4 regions of the Peribacillus sp. CSMR9 genome follow, and region 1 is predicted to be linked to each of the others. Evidence: riboswitches for the same ligand, from Rfam matches in the RefSeq annotation. Region 1 holds a riboswitch; each other region holds the start of a gene.

Region 1 (4,217 bases):
GATTCACTCCTCATTAATGATTATTAATTTTATATAAAGACATATCGCAATATGTTAATATGTATGAATAAAAAATAAACATATCGCGAAATATCGAAATGTTAGAGAGAAAAATGAACCCAACCCTCTAAGGTACGGATCAGGTTCATTTTCATACTTCTTCTTTCAAGAAATCAGTAATTTTTGAGATTGCCTCTTCATCTCGTTTGTAATACGTAAACTTTCCTATCCGCTCCGTTTTAATCAATCCTGCTCTAAGAAGCATCGAGAGGTATTGAGAGGCCGTGGACTGGGTCATGTTTAATTTTTCGGTAATCTGACTTACGCAAACGCCGGTTTCCTTCATGTCTATTCCCTCATGAGGGGTGAAGTGGAGTTCAGGCGCCTTGAGCCATTGTAAGATTTGCAACCTGGATTCATTGGATAATGCTTTAAATATCTCGATTGTTTTCATACATTTCATTATATCGAGAATTATCGATATGTCAAATGGTTTTATCATTCATCGTTAGTTTCATAAATAGCAAAACTTGATACCGTTATCTAAAGAGTCATTAAAGGAATGGAAATGTATTATTGCAAGAACCTAATCGGCTCCCTTATCAGTGCGGGCCGATTAGGTTGTTCAAATCCTGTAAATCAGAATTAAAGTCTCCGCTAAAAAATCATTTCCATACTTCTTTTGCTACATCAACGACGAATTTCAGCTTTTCCCATTGCTGTTCTTCGGTCAGCTTGTTGCCGTGATGGGTGGAGGCGAAGCCGCATTGTGGACTTAAGCATAATTGTTCGAGAGGAACGAAGTGCGAGGCTTCTTCAATGCGTGCCTTAACAGCTTCCTTGTCTTCGATTTCTCCATTTTTTGAAGTGACGACACCCAGTACGACCCGTGCACCGCCATTTGGAATGTATTCCAATGGCTTGAAATCTCCTGAGCGTTGATCATCATATTCCAAGAAAAATCCATCCACTGTTTCTTTTGCCAATAAAGTTGGGGCGATACGGGCATAGCTTCCTTCAAACGCCCAAGTCGACTGGTAGTTCCCACGACATAGGTGTGTAGTGACGACAAGGTCTTCTGGTTTGCCTTCCAATGCGCCATTAATTACGCGAAGTGCAAGATCGATTAATTGTTCCCTCGTATATTTTCCATCTTTGAACTGGAAGTCTGGAGCTGAAAGTCTGGCAATATATACATCATCCAATTGAAGATAACGTACACCTGCTTCATAAAAAGCCTTCAAAGCATGCTGATACGCTTTGATGATATCATTAGCATAGTCTTCAATATCAGGGTAGATGTCTTTATTATGAATGCCTACAGCAAATAATTGATTCGGACTGGGAATGGTTTGCTTGGCAACGGCGCGTCCGTTCACGATTTTGTTCAATTCAATGAAATCGCGAATGAAGGGATGTTCAGGATTGAATGAAACCTTCCCGGTATTGCGAACGTTATATCTCTCTGTTTCCACACCATCGAATGTGAGACCTTTTTCAGTCACATATCCCTCGATGCCATTTAAATGTTCGAGGAAGTCAAAGTGCCACCATGTTCGTCTGAACTCACCATCCGTCACGGCCTCTAATCCAACTTCAATTTGTTTTTCGACAATCCGATTGATTTCTTCGGTTTCAACTTCACGAAGCCGCTCTGCTGAAATGGTACCTTCCTTAAATTGCTTTCTGGCAATATGTAAACGTTCAGGTCTTAATAAACTTCCGACGTGATCGGCCCTGAATGGTGCCTTCGTTAATGTGATTGACATGTTGCATTCCTTCTTTCCTTTTAAAAATAGGCTCTTTTCGTAAAGATTGTTGTTTTTAAAACGAAACTATTTAAGGTTGATTGGAGCGGAAGTTCGAGACTCCTGCGGGAGCAGCGGGACAGGTGAGACCCCACAGGCGTTTACGCCGAGGAGGCTCACCGCCCGCCCCGCGGAAAGCGAGCATCTGGAGGGGAAATCAACCACAACTCACTACCTGGTAAATAGCAACAAAGTATGTGAAAACAGCCTAAAAATAAAACACCTCTTCTTAAAAATAAGAAGAGGTGTTGGCAGCAAAGCTATATACTCTTCTTATCTTCAAGTTTCTACACTTCTGGAATTAGCACAGTACATGATCAGTCTGTTGCTGAGGCATCAAAGGGCCAGTCCCTCCACCTCTCTGGATAAGAGTTGTCTATTAAATTAATTAAGACTATACAGGTAGTTTTTATAAAGGTCAAGTAATGAAGGTGGAAGATTTCGAATATACCGATTATTAATATGGGCTGAAATGTTAACTACATCAGGGAACCCGGCATATGCTATAACCGACGTTTCATTTGAGCGGCAGGAGGGGAATGCAAGGATGAGTACATTCAGTCCATTCAAAAATGGCATACCGATAACGGTAACTGAAGCCATGATAGAGAAAATCTTAAGAATGAAATCATATGGTCAGGATATTAAAGTCGAGATTACGCCAAAGCATATAGTGCTTTCCGGAACGATGGAAGTGAAAAAAATGATGTTAAAGAAAAACGTAGCTTTCCGGATTACATTAAAACCGCTTCATGTGGAAAAAAGAACAATTTTATTTGAATTAGTGGAAATGGAGCCTATTGACAGGAATTTCATTAACCAAAGGATATTTAACAAACCGCCATTTTTTGAATTCGAAAATAGAACGATCAAAATGAATGTTAATGCTTGGAACATCGTGAGAAAAATCCCCGTTGGCACAATTAAATCATATGAGCTGGTCGAAGGTGCATTGAAAATGAAACTTTCAATATGATGGATCGTTTTTAGCCACAATATTTAAAGGGGATGCCAGGTATGTTAGTGTAAGGGTAGGTTGAAATGCCATACCTCACAATGTGTTTGATAAATCAAGCTCAATAAAATATACTAAATTACTTATAGTTTTCCAGGAAATAAGGGGGGAAATAATGGACCAGAAGATTTTGCCTGCTTCAGCAAGCATGAAGGATTTCGAAAGATTTTTAGAAAGTTCCTATGAAATAGGTGTGTTTCTTGATTTGCATATATCACAATTGAAAAACGTAAGTATGATGGCAAAGCAGCATAATAAGAAAATGATTTATCATGTCGATTTGATCCATGGCATAAGAAGTGATGAATATGCGACAGAATTCATTTGCCAGGAGTATAATCCATATGGGTTGATATCGACTAAATCAAGCGTCATTTTGAAAGCGAAGCAAAAAGGGGTCATTGCCATCCAGCGAATCTTTTTAATAGATTCACATGCTCTGGAGAAAAGTTATAAGCTGGTGCAGAAAACCAAGCCGGATTATATCGAAGTTTTGCCGGGCGCCATGCCATGGATGATTAAGGAAGTGAAGGAACGATTACAAACACCGATTTTTGCAGGCGGCCTCATACGTACTTCGGATGAAGTCCTGAACGCCCTTGATGCTGGAGCTTCGTCAATCACCACTTCCAAAACTGAATTATGGGATATCGTTTAATGGGGTCGAACGAGGAAGTTGAAAAAAATTACAGAAAAATAGAATAATTCCTCGCAAAATAATTGACAGCGTTTTCACAAACTAGTATATTGTAAATTATAAGTTAATATATGTGACGGAGACTAGGAGATTCACAACAGATATACTCATTATTATTATGAGGATATTTCTGCTGTGAATCTCCTTTTTTATTTGGTTTTTAAAATTTATCAGGGGAGGGGTTTTATTCATGACTCCATTTTGGGGAGAAGTAGTAGGCACGATGATTTTAATTTTATTTGGTGCAGGCATTGGGGCGGGATCTTCCTTAAAAGGATCTTATGCCAAGGATGCTGGCTGGATTGTCATCACGATTGCGTGGGGACTGGCTGTTACAATGGGTGTCTTTGCAGTGGGTTCCATAAGCGGGGCACATTTAAACCCGGCTGTTACAGTAGCATTAGCTATCAATGGAGATTTTCCTTGGGCTGATGTGCCAGGGTACATCATGGCCCAAATGATAGGGGCAATTATAGGTGCGACTCTTGTATTCCTACATTATTTACCTCACTGGAAAGCTACGGAGGATCCAGGTACAAAGCTTGGTGTGTTTTCAACCTCACCGGCTATCCCACATACTTTTTCAAATCTATTAAGTGAAATGATTGGTACGTTCATCCTTGTTCTTGGCTTATTGTTTATTGGAGCCGGCGAGTTTACAGAAGGTCTGAACCCATTTGCTGTCGGTTTATTGATT
Region 2 (4,217 bases), on a different contig from region 1:
AAAAGCTTCATTAGCTTTACAGTTATTCCATTATAGGGGGCTTTAATGGAATAAGAACGAGAACGTCCAAATCGGACGTTCCCATATTTTATAGCTGAAAACAACAATACCACTTAACAAAGCCCTGTTTTTTATATAATGATTATTAAAAACAGTTGATATAGGAATAAAGCTATGAGGATACCACTTCGGAAGGTCGCCACTTTCTTGAAATCTCTTCAATATGATGAGGTGCCGTTCTGCAGCATCCTCCGATTAAACGTGCCCCAGCATGGTGCCATTCTTCAGATTTTTGTTCGAGCGTGTTACATGATTCTTGACCATGCCATGTTTTAGTTTGTGGATCATAGGTTTCACCAGAATTCGGATAAACTATAATTGGTTTTTTTGTGTTCGCACTTAACACCTTGATGGCGTCCGTGACAACTGATACTGGTGCACAGTTAATACCGATCGCTGCAATTTGCTCACTGTCCTCAAAGAACTTTGCACAATCCTCCAGCAATGTACCGTCACTTATTGCTTTCTCATTTTTCAAAGAAAAGGATAGCCAAGCATATACTTCTGGATAATCTTTCAATAATGAATTCAATACTTTTGCTTCTTGCAGGGATGGAATCGTTTCAAATGCTAAAAGGTCAGCACCTGCTTCAATCAAAGCTGATATTCTTATTCGATGAAATTCTGCTAAAGTTTCATCTGAAACACCATAGTTTCCTACATATTCTGAACCATCAGCGAGGTAAGCCCCATAGGGTCCTACTGATGCAGAAACCAATGGCTTAGGTCTGTTCGTTTGCGTCTCTTCCTTCCAAAAATCATCTCTCGCTCTTCTTGCGAGAAACACCGTTTTCTGAATTAACTTCAGGGCCTCTTTTTCTTGTATTCCACGCAGGGAGAAACCTTCAACAGTAGCTTGGTAGCTTGCAGTTATCGCACAGTCCGCTCCTGCACGGAAATAGTCAGTGTGAACCCGATAAATCACCTCTGGATTTTCAAGTAATACACGGGCAGACCACAGCGGATCGTCCAAATCACACCCATACCGCTCAAGCTCTGTAGCTAAAGCTCCGTCCAGAATCATGACTGAATGTTCTCGTAAAATAGCGTCAATTGGGTTAATTTTATTCTTCAAGATCTACGCCTCTTTTCTTTGAAGTTTGTGTTACATAATAACTTCCATAGCAAAACAAAATAAATGGAATACCACAATAAAGCGCAATCCGTTGTGTAGGATCAAATGCAATTCCTATACAAGAAGCAAGACAAAGCATGAAAGAAATGATTGGTACAAGCGGATATAATGGTGTACGATAAGCCAAGTCATTTACTGAATTTCCTTCTCTTATAAATCGTCTCCGAAATAGGAACTGTGAAGCGCTAATACTCATCCAAACTACAACCACGGCCAGACCCGAAATGGACACAAGCACTATATATACAGTATCCGGTGCAATAACACTAGAGAACAGGGCTAAACCACCGCCCAACATACTGAAAATGACTGAATATATCGGAACACCTCGTTTTGTTAATATTGCGAATATTGGTGATATGGTTTTCTTATCTGCAAGTGACCAAAGCATTCTGGAAGAGGCATATAGACCTGAGTTTGCAGCAGACAAAATGGCAGTTAAAATAACAAAGTTCATAATATCCGCTGCATACGGCACTCCAATTCGTTCAAGAACGGCCACAAAGGGGCTTTCTAATACGCCTGCATCCGAAATAGGCAATAATGCGGATAATACAACGATGGTTCCTACAAAAAAGATAATCAATCTCCACAATGTCAGACGAATTGCCTTTGGTATCGTTTTTTCTGGATTCACAGTTTCTCCAGCTGCAATTCCGATTAATTCAGTTCCAGAAAATGCAAAATTCACTGCAAGCATCGTCATGATAATGGCAAAAGCACCATTAGGAAATAACCCTGCACTTATAAAATTGGAATATAGCGGTGCTGATTGAGAGTTAGTCATTGGAATATAACCTACCATTGCAGCAACTCCCAAAATAATAAATATCACGATCGCAATTACCTTTATTGACGCAAACCAAAATTCAGATTCAGCGAAAAACTTGACAGTCAGCGCATTTAATACAAAAACCAAAATGGCAAATAGAGCACTCCAAATCCAGACATTGATTGATGGATACCATCTCTGCATCAACAATCCAGCGGCCGTGAATTCCGAACCTAGTGCAACAGTCCAAGTTAGCCAATACAACCAGGCTACTGTATACCCTGTCCCAGGTCCAATGTATTTGGCTGCATAGCTATGAAACGCACCTGTCTCGGGCATATGTACTGCCAGTTCACCTAAACATAGCATGACCAGATAAACCACTAGTGCCCCTATCAGATACGAAAGGATAGTGCCAAACGGGCCAGCCTGTTGAATCGTATAACCCGTACTTAAGAATAAACCAGTTCCAATCACCCCCCCAAGCGATAGCATGATTAAATGCCGTGCTTTCATTTCCCGTTGAAATTCATGCTTCCTTTTGTTCTCCATTCATACTCCCCTTCATCCTGCATCCAGAAAAAACGAAAACGCACTCTAATAAGAGTGCGTTACTGACAAATAAAAACGTAGGGTCTCATCTATCAGGGTTTCACCCCCTGGAATTAGCACAGTGTCGTAGTAGACCTGTTGCTGAGGTTTCATTGGGCCAGTCCCTCCACCTCTCTGGATAAGAAATTTATTTTTTTATTACTTTATCAATCTATGAAAAAATTGTCAAGTATTTGTTTTGGATTGTAAAGACTTACTTTTTTGCGGGCAAGTCGCTCAAGACTTGGAGATAACGGAAGATAGAAAAAAAAAGACGACATCTTTTTAAAGGTGTCGCCACAATTCTTAAGGACGTTCCAATTCAAATAATTCTCCTAGTTTTGTATAAGTATGACCCGCTAATCTTGCGACAGGTTTTAGCCCATTCTGGTCTATTCGGCCATTATGGTAAATATCTTGCTCTATATGATAGCAGACTATTTTCCCTATCAATAAATCACAACCGGGTTTATTCTGGGAACCTGCCAATGGTATCGCATGCTCTAATATGCACTCAAAGCGTACCTTTGCTTCTTGCAATCCTGGTACGGATACCTTATCACTGACAGCTGGCGTGAAATTGGTAAGACCCAATTCACTTTCGTCAGATGGGAGTTCCTTCGCCGTTCGATTTGCATCAGCTACATTATTCTCATCAGTGATATGAACAACGAATTCACCTGTTTGAATTGCATTTCGAGCCGTGTCCTTTGAAACTCCTTCTTTCCGTTGAACAGAAATGGAAATCATTGGAGGATTCGAACTGACTATGTTAAAAAAGCTGAACGGCGCTATATTGATTGTACCGGTTTCGGATTGTGTCGTAACCAAGGCTATAGGTCTCGGTATAATGCTTCCGGTCAAAAACTTATAATTATCCCGTTCAGTAAGACTTTCAGGATTAACAGAAATCATCTTCATTCCCTCTCATTCTTATAAAAAGTTCTTTTGAAACCATGAACCCGCTGCCTCAACCTCTGAACGTGTTAACTGATGACCGTAATTTCCCCATTGAACATCCACTGTAGCACCAGCTTGCAGTAAAAGTTGATTAAGTTCATCAGTTTCTGCTGCCGGGCAAATCGGATCGTTTTTACCTGCAGCAATAAATACAGGTATATCCGAAAGGGACGGCAAAGCAATCCCTCTTCTAGGCACCATGGGATGATGAAGAATCGCTCCTTGTAATGCCACTTCGAAATGGAACAGCAAACTTGCCGCTATATTTGCACCATTGGAATAACCTAATGCTACCACTCTTTCACGGTCGAAGTCATATTTTTTGGACGCTGATTCCAAGAAGTCATAAAGCTCCTTCGTACGAAAGATCAAATCTTCTTCATCAAAAACCCCTTCGGATAACCGGCGGAAAAAACGGGGCATTCCGTTTTCAAGTACATTTCCCCGTACGCTCAATACAGATGATCCCGGTGAAACCATTTCCGCTAATGGCAAGAGATCTGTTTCCGTTCCTCCAGTGCCATGTAAAAGCAAAAGCAATGGCGCTTCTGGATTACTTCCTTTTTGAAAAATATGCTTCATCATTTATCCTCCTCCAGTACTCTCGGCACTGCCGGCAGTAACGTTTTCTCCATGATTCCCCTTTTTTCTTCCAGCCATGGCGGCAGCATTAATTTACTACCCATCGTTTCCTTCGTT
Region 3 (4,217 bases), on a different contig from region 1:
GGAAGACTTCTTCGCTTTCCAATTCAAATGATAGGACCGCCCCTGCACCAAGCGACTGGCCTTGCTGGATTTCGTGCTGTGGATGATCGGCCAGGCCAGGATAATAAACCTTTTTCACCAAAGGCTGCTCATTTAAGTAGGCGGCAATCTTTTCTGCCCCTTTTTGGGAGTGTTCCATTCTAACGGACAAGGTTTTCAGACCTCTCATTACAAGCCAGGCGTCCTGTACACCAAGAACCGCTCCAAAGGAGTTTTGGAGGGAACCGAGTCTTACTGCCAAATCCGGATCTTTTACTACGGCTAGTCCAGCTATCACATCACTATGACCGGATAAAAATTTCGTTGCGCTATGAAGGACAACATCAGCGCCCAGATTCAGTGGTTTTTGTAATGCTGGGGTCAAGAATGTATTATCAACAAAACTTAAGGCACCGGCTTTTTTCGCGATATCACATACTGCTTTAATATCGGTCACTTTAAGTAATGGATTTGAAGGCGTTTCGATGTATATGGCTCTCGTATTTGGCTGAATGGCCGCTTTAATGCTTTCAAGGTCCGTCATGTCAACGAATGTATGCTCAATATTGAAACGCGTCAAAACGTTTGTGACCATCCTGAACGTACCGCCATACACATCTTCGGAAATGACGATATGGTCTCCGGCAGACAACAGCAGGAAAGCTGTTGAAATGGCTGCCATACCTGATGAAAAGGCAAAACCGTGAGTGCCTTCCTCAAGTTCGGCAATGATATCTTCCAGTGCTCCGCGAGTTGGGTTCCCGCTTCTGCTGTAATCATATTTGCCGAATTGATCGATATCGGATTGATGGAAAGTGGATGCGTGCTGAATGGGGACGCTCACACCGCCTGTTGCAGGATCGAATTTATGTTGATTATGAAGTAATTTGGTTTCAAAGCTGAAATCATGAGTGGTCATCGTAGTGCCTCCCTTTTTACATGTGCGAATGCTTGCTGTAAGTCCTGGATCAAATCTTCGCTGTCTTCAATGCCGACGGAGAAGCGCAGCAGGCGATTGCAAACCCCGTTCGCCGTTCTGACTTCAAGCGGTATATCGGCATGTGTTTGTGTAGCAGGATAGGTGATGAAGCTTTCAACCCCTCCAAGGCTTTCTGCAAACGAAATCAATGAGAGTGATTGTAAAAATGGGTTGACCGCCGCTTCATCAATGATACGGAATGAAATCATGCCTCCTCTACCGGGATACAATACATCTGTAACACAATCATGTTCCGACAAGTAATCTACAAGTATCTTGGCATTCTTTTCATGACGTTCCATCCGCAATGCCAGGGTTTTCATTCCGCGCATCAACAGCCAGGAATCAAAGGGGCTCAAGACAGCTCCCATGCCATTATGATGGAAGGCAAGTGCATCACATAATTCAGCGCCGCTAGCAACGATCAGTCCAGCGAGCACATCATTATGACCACCGAGATACTTGGTTGCACTGTGGATCACAATATCTGCTCCAAGCAGGATGGGTTGTTGAATAAGAGGCGTGTAAAAGGTGTTATCAACGATTAACAATAAATTAAATCGTTTGGCCAATGCTGCAACGGCGCTAATGTCCGTTTGCTGCATTAGAGGGTTAGTGGGAGTTTCGATGAAGATGGCTTTCGTGTGAGGAGTGATGGCTTTTTCAATATCCTCCAAACAACAAGTGTTCACATAGTCGCACTTCAATCCCCATTTCTTAAACCCTTGTTCCAACAGACGATATGTACCGCCATAAAGATCTTCGCTGACAATCCATGCATCATCTGATTTAAATAAGGCCAGTATAGTAGAAATGGCTGCCATTCCTGAACTGCAGGCATACCCTTGGTCGCCTTTTTCCAGATCGGCGATGGATCGTTCCAATAGTTGGCGTGTAGGATTACCTGTCCTTGTATAATCAAATCCAGTCGATTGGCCGATTCCTTCATGGCGAAAAGCTGTTGAAAAGTATACTGGCGGATTGACTGTTCCTGTCGCCGTTTCACTGCGATTTCCTAATTGAGCAAGATATGTTTCAGTTTTGTACATAGTTTTCACTGCTCCTTTTTAGTTAAATAAAATAAAAAAAAGTCTTCTTTAAGAAGAAGACTTTGATTAAATAGGGACGAGTCATTCTTCTTATCTTCCAAGTTCACAAACTTGTGGAATTAGCACCTTTTCATTGGTTTGAAACAAATGAAGGTTGCTGAGGTGTCATCGGGCCATTCCCTCTACCTCTCTCGATAAGAGTTTAGATTATTCAATTTCTTTTGAATTTACTATATATATAAAATACTGTCAAGAACATTTTGGATGATAGTGCTTTGATTTTCATGAATAGGGCAATTGGAGACTAGCGGTGTCAACACTTTATGTGTCTAAAAAGAATATCCAAAATTTGCATGGGTCCAGGGATAAACACGATATTAAATGGATTTTAAAGAAAAAGGGGGAGGCTTGGCCGGTTATTTTTGCATTAAAAAAATAAAGTTTGTACAATGTATAGAGAGAAAGAATAATATGACATTATTCATTTCATATACATATGTCTTCGATGAATAGTGCAAACAATAGGAGGAGAACACATGGAATACAGAATCGAACGAGATACGATGGGTGAAGTGAAAGTTCCTGCCGATAAATATTGGGGTGCACAAACGGAGAGAAGCCGTAACAATTTCAAAATCGGTAACGAAAAAATGCCGATTGAATTAGTTCGTGCATTTGCATACGTTAAACAAGCTGCGGCAAAGGTGAACTTTGATCTTGGCGATCTTTCGGAGGTTAAAAAGAATGCCATCGTTAAGATTTGCGACGAAATCCTTGAAGGTACGCTTGATGAACATTTCCCACTTGTAGTTTGGCAAACGGGAAGCGGTACGCAAAGTAATATGAACGTGAATGAAGTGGTCGCTAACAAAGGGAATGAATGGTTAAAAGAAAATGGTGAATCCGAAACCCTTCACCCGAATGATGACGTTAACAAGGCACAAAGCTCCAATGATACTTTCCCGACCGCCATGCATATTGCAGCCTTTATGGAAGTCGCTGAAAAATTGGTTCCTGCCATCAAAGCACTTCGTGATACTTTCGATTCAAAAGAAAAAGAATTTTGGGATGTCGTGAAAATTGGCCGGACACATCTTCAAGATGCAACACCACTGACTTTGGGACAAGAAATTTCCGGTTGGAAAGCGATGCTCGATAAAGATCTCGCGATGATTCAGGAAAGCAGCCAAAAATTATTGAACCTGGCCCTAGGCGGAACGGCTGTAGGAACGGGAATCAATACAAAAAAAGAATTCCCAGGACTTTCGGCCAAACAAATTGCAGCAGATACAGGACATCCCTTCGTCACTTCGGATAATAAGTTCCATGCATTGACAAGCCATAACGAAATCGTCTACGCACACGGTGCGTTGAAAGCATTGGCAGCGGATTTAATGAAAATTGCGAACGATGTCAGATGGCTGGCAAGTGGCCCTAGAAGCGGAATCGGCGAAATTGCCATTCCTGAAAACGAGCCAGGCAGCTCCATCATGCCAGGTAAAGTCAATCCTACACAAAGTGAAGCGCTTACCATGATTGCGACACAAATCGTGGGTAACGATGCTACGATTGGCTTTGCAGCAAGCCAAGGTAACTTTGAACTGAATGTATTCAAACCAGTCATCATCTATAACTTCCTGCAAACGGTGAAATTATTGACGGAAGGCATTCACTCTTTCAACATTAATTGTGCAGTTGGCATCACTGCAAATGAAGATAAAATCAAAGAAAATGTAGACCGTTCACTTATGTTGGTAACAGCATTGAACCCGCATATTGGTTATGAAAAAGCAGCCAAGATCGCCAAAACTGCATTCAAGGACAACTCTACGTTAAAAGAAGCGGCGTTGAAATTAGAATTCCTGACGGAAGCTGAATTCAAAGCATGGGTAGATCCTGCTGACATGGTTAATAAATAATTGCATAGGAGTGCCCTCCCGTTGGTTTTAGGGAGGGTGTTCCCATATGTTAAAATAATGGAATCAGCAAATAATGAAATCATAAGTATCGGGGACAGGAGGAAAAACAATGTCTTTATGCCCGCTTTGCAACGGTCTAAGAAAAATTCATGTAAATTGCCCGGAGTGCAGCAGTGATCTTGATGATAAAGGGAAATTCATGGATTACGCTGATGATTACAGTGCTTATATGGATATCGACACACTTAAAGA
Region 4 (4,217 bases), on a different contig from region 1:
AATGATGGAGGGATAAAGGCTTATTCCCTTCTGAGACAGGCCCTCAAGGAATCGGATAAGGTAGGGTTAGCGAAAATAATCATACGCTCAAAAGAACAAATGGCGGTAATTCGAGTCGTTGATAATACCTTGGTGATGGAAACGATCCATTATCCGGATGAAGTTCGCTCAACAGCGGATGTACCGAATATCCCTGCTAATGATACCATTGTAAAAAAGGAAATAGATACTGCCGTGTTATTGATAGATCAATTAACGACTACTTTCGATCCGGCAAAATACACAGATGACTATCGAACCGCATTACTTGAATTGATTGAATCGAAGAAAACGGGACAAACGACGATTACAGCCAAAACAAAAGAGCCAGTTTCCAACAATGTAACAGATTTAATGGAGGCTTTACAGGCATCCATTGACCGAACGAAACATGATGAACCGGAAAAGAAAAAGACGACCCGAAAGAAAGCGGCACCGAAAAAAAAGAAACAAGCATAAAACAGGAAGCTGAGCGGAAGACGCATTATGTCGCTCGGCTTTTTGCTCGTTTTAACAAAGGGAATGGCAAGATTATGAAAGACTTTACAAAGAAATAATTCGTTAAAATTACATAAGTAATGCATGTACAAATAGGTATTGGATCAAGATGTGATCCGATTAATGGGATTAAAAGAAAATAGTGGATGCAAATGAAGGCAAAAAAATTCGCTCCCTAAAGAGCGACAATGAGGAATTCAATCGTGAAAATCAACATATAGGCGAACGGTTGTAGTTTTCGACTATATATTGTGTTCATATTCTACCATATTTAATTCTGAAATAGCAACAAAATTACTAAACTATCCTATGATTTTTTCTGGAAATCAATGATATTCGACCGCTTAACGGATCATGGGGGATTTTGTATGTTCCGATCCACTATTTTCTCATAAATAATTACAGAAAAAATGGATTTTTAGTATAATTTAAACATATGGGATGATATAAATTAAAATGAACGGAAGATGATGTTAAAAATGGAAAATGGAAAAATCAAATCGCTTCATGCCGGAAGGCCCAAACAGGAAAATTTTTCGAATATCGATATCTTTTCAGCCATGGATAAACAAGCACGGGATAATGTGACAGTAACTAGATCTGGCATAATTGGTGATGGGGTAGGTAATATAAAGTTCCATGGAGGTCCTGATCGGGCTTTGTGCTTTTACCCCTTTGAGCATTATTCATTATGGAATGAAAAATTCTCTAAAAAGCTGGATATCCCTGCATTCGGTGAAAATTTAACCATAGCGGGGATGACGGAAGTATCAACATATATCGGCGATATTTATCAAATAGGCGAAGTGATTGTTCAAATTAACCAGGGGAGGATTCCTTGTTCGACCATTTCCCACTTCAATCAAGAACCTAAGTTTTTGGAACTCGTGCTAAAAACGAGTTTCACTGGTTATTTTGCAAAAGTACTTCAAGAAGGAACGATAAATAAACAAAACGAAATCGTGCTAATAGATCGTTTGCAAGAAAAAATTTCAGTTCATTATGCAGCAGAGGTGATCCTTCATAAACGAGATGGGCTGGAAGGCGCAAACGCTTTACTCAAACTGGATTCGTTAGCGGAAGACTGGAAACAAAGGATATTAAAGAGAATTCAAGCTGCAAAAGATTGAATGATTTTTGCAAAAGTGAAAAAAATGACGATCAGGTATTGAAATTGACAGATTATTAATGTAAATTAAATATAATCAAATTTTGAAATCTTGTGAAAATTATATAAATGGATCTTATCGAGAGAGGTGGAGGGACTGGCCCGAAGAAACCTCAGCAACCAGCTTAGGCAAAGGTGCTAAATCCAACAAGCAGAGCTTGATAGATGAGGAGAATGTTTCAAAAAACCTTCTTCTTTGAGAAGGTTTTTTTTCTTTTCTCTCATACTCATAGAAAACGACAAAAACAGGATTGTTTTTGAGAGAGGATGTAATGATGAATTTTCGTAAAGAAGTGAAAGAAAGAATGCTGGTTGGGGAAGGGGCAATGGGGACCTTACTGTACTCTAATGGCATCGATCAATGTTATGAGGAATTAAACTGTACGAACCCAGATCAAATAGTGTCCATCCACCGTGCCTATTTGGAAGCTGGTGCAGATATCCTTCAATCGAATACCTACGGTGCCAACTTCAACAAATTGAAACGCCATGGACTAGAAGATGAAGTAAGCAGAATCAATCGCCAGGGAGTCATCCTTGCTAAAAAAGCGGCAAAAGGAAAGGCATATGTCTTCGGTACCATAGGGGCACAGCGGAGTATCAGGAAATCGGATTTAAGCATTGAAGAGATAAAGCGAGGTTTTCGAGAACAGCTATACAGTCTGCTGATGGAAAATCCTGATGGGATTCTCCTAGAAACATTCTATGACCTGGAAGAACTTGAAACCGTCCTGCAAATCGTTAAAAATGAAACTGGACTGCCGATCATCGCAAATGTTTCGATGCATGAACTGGGTAATCTTCAAAATGGAATCCATTTAAATGAAGCCTTTCAAAAACTTGAGCAATTGGGTGCCGATGTTGTTGGGGTGAATTGCCGTCTCGGTCCACATCATATGATTAGGGCCTTGGAAGAAGTAAGTTTACCAAAGCAAGCGTCGATTGCCATTTATCCTAATGCCAGCCTTCCGGATTATGTGGATGGAAGGCTTGTCTATAAAGCTGTGCCGGAATATTTCGGTTCAAGTGCCCTCGAGCTGCGTGAGCAAGGTGCCACGATCATAGGAGGCTGCTGTGGAACGACGCCTTTGCATATTCAAGCTGTAAAGAATGCAATTGGAAGTTTGGTACCAGTAAAAGAGAAAATTACTAAAATCCGTGAAATAGAAATAATTGAAGTGATTGATAGAGAGTTGGAAATCCCACTTTACGAAAAGGCCAAAACTGAAAGGACGATACTAGTTGAACTTGATCCACCGAAAAAGTTGGGAATAGAGAGTTTCATGACTGGTGCTGAGGTTTTGAAAAAAGCAGGGGTCGATTCAATTACATTAGCGGATAATTCACTTGCTTCACCAAGGATATCGAATGATGCACTGGCTAATTTACTGAAGACCCAATTGAATGTAACGCCGATGGTGCATATAACATGCCGGGATCGAAATTTAATTGGCCTGCAGTCACATTTAATGGGTCTGCAGACAGTGGGGCTGAATGAGTTATTGATCATCACCGGAGATCCTTCTAAAATTGGGGACTTCCCAGGTGCCACTTCGGTTTATGATTTATCTTCGTTTGACCTGATAAGTATGGTCAAACAATTTAATGAAGGTCTTTCCTATTCCGGTCAAAGTTTGGGCCAACGGGCAAATTTTAAAATTGCCGCCGCGTTTAATCCCAATGTGAAATATCTGGATAAGGCTGTTCAGAGAATGGAAAAGAAGATTGCATGTGGTGCTCAATCCTTTTTAACACAGCCAATTTATTCGGTGGAGCAGATTGAAGAGGTATATGAAGCTACAAAACATTTAGAGACCCCGATTTTCATCGGTATCATGCCCTTGACAAGCACACGGAACGCCGAATTCATCCATAATGAGATCCCAGGCATCAAATTGCCTGATAATGTTAGAAGGGCTATGGCTTTAGCGGGGGATGACCCTGTAAAGTCAAGGATTGAAGGGGTGAATATCGCACGAGAGCTAGTGGACGCTGCAAGGGAAAAATTCAAGGGCATATATTTAATCACTCCGTTCCTTCGCTATGAAATGACGGCGGAACTTACGAAATATATTAGAAAAGTCGATAGTAAACAAACATCAGAGGTGGCAGTACATGAATAAAAAAGCGATTCAAGAACAGTTGGGTACTAAGATTCTCCTTCTTGATGGAGCGATGGGGACCATGCTCCAAGCGGAGAATTTAACAGCAGAGGATTTTGGCGGGGAGCAATTCGAGGGCTGCAATGAGTATTTATCACTGACACAACCAGAAATCATCCAATCCATCCATGAAAAATATTTAGCAGCAGGTGCTGATATCATTGAAACAAATACCTTCGGAGCGACAAGCATCGTGCTTGAAGAATACCAAATAAGCACAATCGCTTACAAGCTTAATAAAATTTCAGCCGAGCTTGCCGTTAAAGCATGTGAAAAGTATTCAAATGAAGATTGGCCAAGATATGTGGCTGGCTCGATGGGTCCCACTACAAAAACGCTTTCCGTAACAG

What was found. A riboswitch is a leader RNA that binds a small molecule or an ion and turns the genes downstream of it on or off. The one in region 1 is predicted to bind S-adenosylmethionine.
Region 2: another riboswitch for S-adenosylmethionine. It lies ahead of mmuP (S-methylmethionine permease); the one in region 1 lies ahead of N9I19_RS15335 (5-methyltetrahydropteroyltriglutamate--homocysteine S-methyltransferase).
Region 3: another riboswitch for S-adenosylmethionine. It lies ahead of N9I19_RS20175 (methionine biosynthesis PLP-dependent protein); the one in region 1 lies ahead of N9I19_RS15335 (5-methyltetrahydropteroyltriglutamate--homocysteine S-methyltransferase).
Region 4: another riboswitch for S-adenosylmethionine. It lies ahead of N9I19_RS03465 (bifunctional homocysteine S-methyltransferase/methylenetetrahydrofolate reductase); the one in region 1 lies ahead of N9I19_RS15335 (5-methyltetrahydropteroyltriglutamate--homocysteine S-methyltransferase).

Annotation. Positions count from the first base shown of each region.
Region 1 covers NZ_JAOPHO010000034.1:16,318-20,534, forward strand. The annotation lists gene N9I19_RS15330 (ArsR/SmtB family transcription factor) at 152-454, opposite strand; gene N9I19_RS15335 (5-methyltetrahydropteroyltriglutamate--homocysteine S-methyltransferase) at 666-1,769, opposite strand; SAM riboswitch class I at 2,079-2,180, opposite strand; gene N9I19_RS15340 (hypothetical protein) at 2,356-2,784, shown strand; gene N9I19_RS15345 (glycerol-3-phosphate responsive antiterminator) at 2,939-3,481, shown strand; gene N9I19_RS15350 (MIP/aquaporin family protein) at 3,711-4,217, shown strand, end outside.
Region 2 covers NZ_JAOPHO010000066.1:7,696-11,912, forward strand. The annotation lists gene mmuM (homocysteine S-methyltransferase) at 173-1,135, opposite strand; gene mmuP (S-methylmethionine permease) at 1,125-2,519, opposite strand; SAM riboswitch class I at 2,602-2,704, opposite strand; gene N9I19_RS20480 (flavin reductase family protein) at 2,865-3,473, opposite strand; gene N9I19_RS20485 (alpha/beta hydrolase) at 3,492-4,100, opposite strand; gene N9I19_RS20490 (ring-cleaving dioxygenase) at 4,100-4,217, opposite strand, start outside.
Region 3 covers NZ_JAOPHO010000063.1:9,445-13,661, forward strand. The annotation lists gene metC (cystathionine beta-lyase) at 1-937, opposite strand, end outside; gene N9I19_RS20175 (methionine biosynthesis PLP-dependent protein) at 934-2,046, opposite strand; SAM riboswitch class I at 2,134-2,247, opposite strand; gene fumC (class II fumarate hydratase) at 2,583-3,965, shown strand; gene N9I19_RS20185 (hypothetical protein) at 4,075-4,217, shown strand, end outside.
Region 4 covers NZ_JAOPHO010000003.1:70,214-74,430, reverse strand. The annotation lists gene ku (non-homologous end joining protein Ku) at 1-498, shown strand, start outside; gene N9I19_RS03470 (MOSC domain-containing protein) at 1,017-1,667, shown strand; SAM riboswitch class I at 1,779-1,877, shown strand; gene N9I19_RS03465 (bifunctional homocysteine S-methyltransferase/methylenetetrahydrofolate reductase) at 1,981-3,828, shown strand; gene metH (methionine synthase) at 3,821-4,217, shown strand, end outside.